2 regions of the Burkholderia sp. AW33-5 genome follow, and region 2 is predicted to be linked to the other one. Evidence: riboswitches for the same ligand, from Rfam matches in the RefSeq annotation. Region 2 holds a riboswitch; the other holds the start of a gene.
What was found. Region 2 has a riboswitch for glycine ahead of gcvH (glycine cleavage system protein GcvH). Riboswitches for the same ligand answer to the same signal wherever they lie in the genome.
Positions count from the first base shown of each region.

Region 1: it holds a riboswitch for glycine, as region 2 does, so the genes downstream of both, gcvT (glycine cleavage system aminomethyltransferase GcvT) here and gcvH (glycine cleavage system protein GcvH) in region 2, are expected to answer to the same signal.

Region 1 is NZ_JBSAXA010000009.1:119,076-122,478, reverse strand. It holds gene ACV22V_RS16800 (oxidoreductase) at 1-500, shown strand, start outside; gene ACV22V_RS16795 (hypothetical protein) at 711-1,079, shown strand; glycine riboswitch at 1,203-1,307, shown strand; glycine riboswitch at 1,339-1,472, shown strand; gene gcvT (glycine cleavage system aminomethyltransferase GcvT) at 1,557-2,675, shown strand; gene gcvH (glycine cleavage system protein GcvH) at 2,803-3,183, shown strand; gene gcvP (aminomethyl-transferring glycine dehydrogenase) at 3,245-3,403, shown strand, end outside.
Region 2 is NZ_JBSAXA010000022.1:11,873-15,275, forward strand. It holds gene gcvP (aminomethyl-transferring glycine dehydrogenase) at 1-1,189, opposite strand, end outside; gene gcvH (glycine cleavage system protein GcvH) at 1,186-1,560, opposite strand; glycine riboswitch at 1,790-1,876, opposite strand; gene ACV22V_RS26155 (LysR family transcriptional regulator) at 2,069-2,992, opposite strand; gene speB (agmatinase) at 3,153-3,403, shown strand, end outside.

The DNA.
Region 1 (3,403 bases), on a different contig from region 2:
CGCTCGCGCTGTTCGGGCTGCCGGAAACGGTCAGCGCCACGGTCAAGACGCGCCGCGACAACGGCACGGCGCCCGATTTCGTGCACCTGCTGCTCGGCTATCCGGACAAGGACGTCGCGCTGCACGCGAGCGCGCTGTCGGCGATCGAGCCCGCGCGCTTCACGCTGCACGGCACGCGCGGCAGCTACCAGAAGTTCGGGCTCGACACGCAGGAAGACCAGTTGAAGGCCGGCCTGACGCCGGACCACGTCGAGTTCGGCGGCGGCAACCCGCCCGGCGTGCTTCGCGTGCTCGACGGCGAAGTCGAGGTCGAGCGGCCGGTACCGACGCTCGACGGCCAGTACGCGGAGTTCTACCGCGCGCTCGCCGCGTCGGTCCACGACGGCGCGCCGTTCCCGGTCACGCCGCAGGACGCCGTCGACGTGATGACGATCATCGAGCTCGCCGCGCAAAGCGAGCATGAAGGCCGCCGGGTACCGTTCGTGCGCCGCACCGTCTGACGGCCGCCGGTCGGGTCGGTGCCGTCCCGGCCTCGGCCATCGCGTCGGGCCGCGCCGCCCCCGGCAGCGGCAGCGACCACGCGTCAGCCGCCGCGACAACACGATCCCGAACATTCCGTTACAAATGGTGCGGGAACGAAAGTCAGCGGTCGCCCGGTCTGATGCGTTTCTCAAAAAGTCGATCCGACACCAAACCGTCAGGAGAATGTGATGCAACGGTTGATTCGCGCAGCGGCATGCTGCGTCCTGGTTTCCTCGCTCGCGGCCTGTGTCGTGCAGCCGCAGCGGCCGGCCCGACAGACGCCCCCGCCCCCGCCGCGGCCGAATCCGCAGGTCGTCGCGAACGATCGCCTGCTGGAGGTCCAGGGCCGGATCGACAACCTGCACCGCCGGATCGACGCGCGCGTCAACGGCGGCTACTACCCGCCGCCGTACGGCGCGCAGTTGCACCACCGGCTCGACGTGATCCGCCAGGAAGCGAGCGACATGTCGACCCAGCACAACGGCGGCCTGTCCGGCGACGAGCAGCGCGTGCTGAACCAGGAACTCGACACGGCCGCGCGCGCGATCGGCGAGTAAAACCGGCCATGCCGGCGTCCGCCGGTGCCGGCAAAAGCGGCGGCGTCCCTCACGCCGCCGCTTGTCGCGAAGCGACATTATTTTGCCCAAATTGACAATGCCGACCCGCTCGCGTACAGTCGCCCGCACGCGTCGGGAGAGCGTGTGGCCGCGTAGCTTCGCAACGCCGGTCGCGCCGCCGAAGGGGCACACCCGCAAACTCTCAGGCAAAAGGACCGACCGCGTCGGGGATCCCGTCCGCGCTTCGCGCGGGCCGCACTCCCCGCACTCTGGAGAGCGGCAGTAGCCCGCTGCGCGATTGCAGCGCGGGCAGGCTGCCCACCGAAGGGGCGCGCGTTCGCCGGCTCGTGGCCGCGGCGCAATCTCTCAGGTATCGAGGACAGAGGGGCATGTATCGCATCGCTCGCAGGCACACGGCCGCGACGGTCGGCACATGGCCGTTCTGACCCGCGCGCAAGCGCCTTGCCTGAGGCCTCGATGACTGCACTGAATCAAACCCCGCTCAACGCCGCGCACCGCGCGCTCAATGCCCGCATGGTCGACTTCGGCGGCTGGGACATGCCCGTCAACTACGGCTCGCAGATCGAAGAACACGAAGCCGTGCGCACCGACGCCGGCATGTTCGACGTGTCGCACATGTGCGTCGTCGATTTCACCGGCAGCCGCGTGCGCGCGTTCTTCGAACACGCGATCGCCAACAACGTCGGCAAGCTCAAGACCCCCGGCAAGGCGCTCTACTCGTGCCTGCTCAATCCGCAGGGCGGCGTCGTCGACGACCTGATCGTCTATTACTTCACCGAAGACTTCTTCCGCGTCGTCGTCAACGCCGGCACGGCCGAGAAGGACATCGCGTGGTTCAACCAGCTCAACGAACAAGGCGGCTACGGCCTGACCATCGCGCCGCGCCGCGATTTCGCGATCGTCGCCGTTCAGGGCCCGAACGCCCGTGAAAAGGTCTGGACGACGGTGCCCGCCGCGCGTGCCGCGACCAGCGAACTGAAGCCGTTCAACGCCGCGCAGGTCGCCGGCACGCCGTTCGGCGATCTCACCATCGCGCGCACCGGCTACACCGGCGAAGACGGCTTCGAAGTGATCGTCCCGGCCGTGCACGTCGAAGCGCTGTGGGCCGCGCTGCAGCAAAACGGCGTGCGCCCCTGCGGGCTCGGCGCGCGCGACACGCTGCGCCTCGAGGCCGGCATGAACCTGTACGGCCAGGATATGGACGACACCGTGTCCCCGCTCGACGCAGGCCTCGCGTGGACGGTCGACCTGTCGGCGCCGCGCGAGTTCGTCGGCCGCGCCGCACTCGAGCGCGACGGCTCGCGCGCCGCGTTCGTCGGCCTGATCCTGCAGAAGGAAAACGGCAAGGCGGGCGGCGTGCTGCGCGCGCACCAGAAGGTCGTCACGCCGCACGGCGAAGGCGAGATCACGAGCGGCACGTTCTCGCCGTCGATGCAGGAATCGATCGCGTTCGCGCGCGTGCCGGCGGCCGTCCAGGTCGGCGACATCATTCATGTGCAGATTCGAGACAAGCAACTTCCCGCGCGCGTGGTAAAACTGCCGTTCGTGCGCAACGGCAAGGTCCTCGCTGCGTAACGACCGAGAGGCGACCGGGAGGCCGCCTCCCGGGAAGCCGGGAAATGGCGCCCGGCGCAACCACACCCCGGCGCGTCCCGGCGGCGCGCCAGCATAACGAACACACCCTTTTATCCAGGAGCATCCGATGAGCAACGTCCCGGCCGATCTGAAGTACACCGACGAACACGAGTGGATCCGCACCGAAGCCGACGGCACGCTGACGGTCGGCATCACCGATCACGCGCAGAGCACGCTCGGCGACATCGTCTTCCTCGAACTGCCGCAAGTCGGCAAGTCGGTGAACGCGGGCGACGCCGTCGGCGTCGTCGAATCGGTGAAGGCGGCATCCGACATCTACTCGCCGGTGTCCGGCGAGGTCGTCGCCATCAACGAAGAAGCCGCCGACTCGCCGGAAGAAGTGAACGGCGACGCATACGGCACGTGGCTCTTCAAGATCAAGCTCGCGGCCGGCGCCTCGACCGACAAGCTGATCGACGCCGACGCCTACAGCAAGCTGATCGACTAATTTTCCCTACCCGAACCGCGCGCGGCCGGCCAGCCGGCCCGCGCGGGACCAGAGTCACGCCATGAAGCTCGAACACCCGGACCGCCTGATGAACCGCACGCCCCTCTCGCTCGCCGCGCTCGAAACGCACGACGCGTTCGCAGAACGCCACATCGGCCCCGATGCCGCCAGCCAGCAGGCCATGCTCGACACGCTCGGCTTCGCGTCGCGCGCCGCCCTG
Region 2 (3,403 bases):
CGACGGCGATGGTGTCGAAGCAGTATTCGGTTGGCACGGCATGGCCGAGCCGGCGCAGGCCGGCGGCCAGGATCGCGGTGAGGCGGTGGATGCGGCGCGCGATCGCGGTCAGTCCGTGCGGGCCGTGATAGGCCGCGTAGAAGCCGGCGATATTGGCGAGCAGTACTTGCGCGGTGCAGATGTTGCTGGTGGCCTTCTCGCGCCGGATGTGCTGTTCGCGCGTCTGCATCGCGAGGCGCAGCGCCGGGCGGCCGTGCGCGTCGACCGACACGCCGACCAGTCGTCCCGGCATCGTGCGCTTGAACGTGTCGCGCGTCGCGAAATAACCGGCGTGCGGGCCGCCGTAACCCAGCGGCACGCCGAAGCGCTGCGTGGTGCCGACCGCCACGTCGGCGCCGAATTCGCCCGGCGGCGCGAGCAGGGTCAGCGCGAGCAGGTCGGCGGCGACCACGGCCAGCGCGCCGTTCGCATGCAGGGTGCCGACCACGTCGCGGTAATCGTGGATGTCGCCGAAGGTGCCCGGATATTGCAGCAGCGCGGCGAAACAGCCGGTGGCGGACAGATCGCGGCGCGGATTTCCGACGACGATCTCGATGCCGAGCGGCTCCGCGCGCGTGCGAACGATCTCGATCGTCTGCGGATGGCAATCGTGCGCGACGAAGAAGATCCGGCTGTCCGACCGGGCGAGGCGCCGGCAGAACGTCATCGCCTCGGCGGCCGCGGTGCCTTCGTCGAGCATCGACGCGTTGGCGATCTCGAGGCCGGTCAGGTCGGCGATCATGGTCTGGAAGTTGAGCAGCGCCTCCAGGCGGCCTTGCGAGATTTCAGGCTGGTACGGCGTGTAGGCCGTGTACCAGGCCGGATTTTCCAGCACGTTGCGCTGAATGACCGGCGGCGTGTGGGTGTCGTGGTATCCCATGCCGATGAACGAGCGGAATACCTGGTTGCGGCCTGCCAGTGCAGCCAGCCGGTCCAGCGCGTCGGCTTCGGTGCAGCCGGGAGGCAGGGCGAGCGGCGCATCGCTGCGGATCGCCGCGGGGACGACCTGTTCCACCAGCTCGTCGACGGAGTCCAAGCCGAGCACGGCCAGCATCGCGGCCTGTTCGTTTGCATCGGGGCCGATGTGGCGGCGGACGAACGACTCGCGCTGCGCGACGGAATCGAATGCGTTCATGGCCGTCTCCGTCATGCGCCGATATAGGCGCGATACGCGGCGGCGTCCATCAACCCGGTCAGCTGCTCCGGGCTGTCGATGCGCATCCTGAAGAACCAGCCGTCGCATTCCGCGGAATCGTTGACGAGGCTCGGCGTGTCGCCCAGGGCGGCGTTCGCTTCCAGCACGGTGCCGGACACCGGCATCTTGACCTCGCCGGCGGCCTTGACCGATTCGACGGTGGCGGCCTCGTCGTACTGGGCAAAGGCGTCGCCTTCGTTTGGCAGTGCGACATAAACCAGATCGCCCAGCTGCGATTGCGCGTGGTCGGTAATGCCGACGGTGGCGCTGCCGTCGCCTTCGACGCGCAGCCATTCATGGGATTCGGTGTATCGGACCTCGCTCATGTGCTCTCTTCCTGACAGGGTTGCGTTGCGTGATGCGGCACACGCAAGCCGGAAGTGCACGGGCGGGAGGATGATCGACGAGTCGGCATCCGGACGAGACCGGGGCATTCCAGGCTGCGTGCCTGATGCCCCCTCTGTCCGTTTGCCTGAGAGATTGCGCGCCCCGGCGGGGCGCTTCTCCTTCGGCGAGGCTTGGTCGACGACCAGAGGCCTACTCTCCAGAGCGCTAATCGATGCGTCAGTCCTTTTGCCTGAGAGTTTCTGGGGCGATTCCCCTTCGGCGCCGCCGGACGGCGGTCTCTCCTGACACATCCCGATAGCTGGCGACAATCTAGTCGCACGCCTGCGGCGGTGTCAACACCTCGTTCGATCGCCCATGCGGCGAAGCAGATGCCGCGGCACGACGCAGGCGTGCCGAAAACGGCGCGCGGCCTGGCGGAGCAAGGCCGCGCCGCGATCGCGGCCGGTCGATACTTCGGTGGAGACCGAAATGAATATCCGATATCGACTATCTGTCCGCCGGCGCGGGGCGGTTGCCCGACTGGGCCATCAGGTCGTCGAGGAACGCGCGAAGCACGGTCGGCTGTGCGGCGCCGCGGCGCGTGATCGACGAGAACGGCCATGCGGACGTGAGCTGTTCCGCGGCGAGCTGGCGCATCTGGCCGGCGTCGACCCACTGTCTCGCGTAGTGCCGCGGCAGAAAGCCGATATACGCGCCCGTCAGGATCAGGATCGCCTGGGCCTCGACATTGTCGACGGTCGCGGCCGCGCTGCCGCTCTCGAGCAATTGCAGGTCGCGCTGCTGCAGGAACGCGCGGGCGACCACCTGGCTTTGGCGGACGCGCTCGATCAGCGCGTCGCCGGTGGCGTCGGTCGAGAACAGCGGATGGTAGCGGCTGCAGTAGAGGCCGTCGGGCTCCTCGTACAGCTGCGTGTAGGACAGGCCGGCAACGGTGAGCGGGAAGTGGCCGATCGCGAGGTGCAACCGCCCGTCGAGCACGCGTTCCTCGAGCTCGGCCGGCGTGCCGATGTAGATGTCGAGCTGGACATCGTGACCGCGCGAGACGAACCGGCGCAGCGCGAGCGGCAGGATGCTGTCGGTGTCGGTGACCGTGTTGTCGATGATGCCGAGATGAAGCCGGCCCGAGATGCGCTGCTTGAGCGCATGGGTGTCCATGCAGAACGCTTCCACCGCGAGCGCGAGGCGCTGCGCGGATTCGTAGGTCGCGACGCCGTGTTCCGTCAGACGAAAGCCGCTGCGGCCGCGTTCGCACAATTTGACGCCGAGGCGCGTTTCGAGGCTGGTCATCTGCTCGCTGATGGTCGACTGGCTCACGTTCAGCGCGGCCTGCGCGGCGGAGAAGCCGCCGCATTTCACGATGGTCATGAAAATCCTGAGCAGTTTCAGGTCGATGTCCTGCAGCTGTTTCACGTTCCGTTCTCCTCCGTCCGTCACATCGGAATATCCGATATGGACATCTGATAGATGCTATTTTTCCGGAAAAAATTTTTGCCCATAGTGACCGCAAAGGCAAGCGCATGGACGGCCGTGCGCCCGAAGACGAATCCGCATACAGATGGAGACGGAGACAATGCAGAACAACAGCTATGAAAAGGGCAGGCTCAACCTGCCGTTCGTCGGTCACTGCACCTTTGCGAAGGCGCCGGTGTGCCTCGACTGGGAGAACATCGACGCGGACGTCGCGATCCTGGGTGCGCCCAACGACATGGGCACCCAGTGGCGCTCGGGCGCGCGCTTCGGCCCGCGCGGCATTCGCGAGGCGTCAACGCTGTTTTCGTTCGGGCACGCGGGCGCCTACGATCACGAAGACGACGTGCTCTA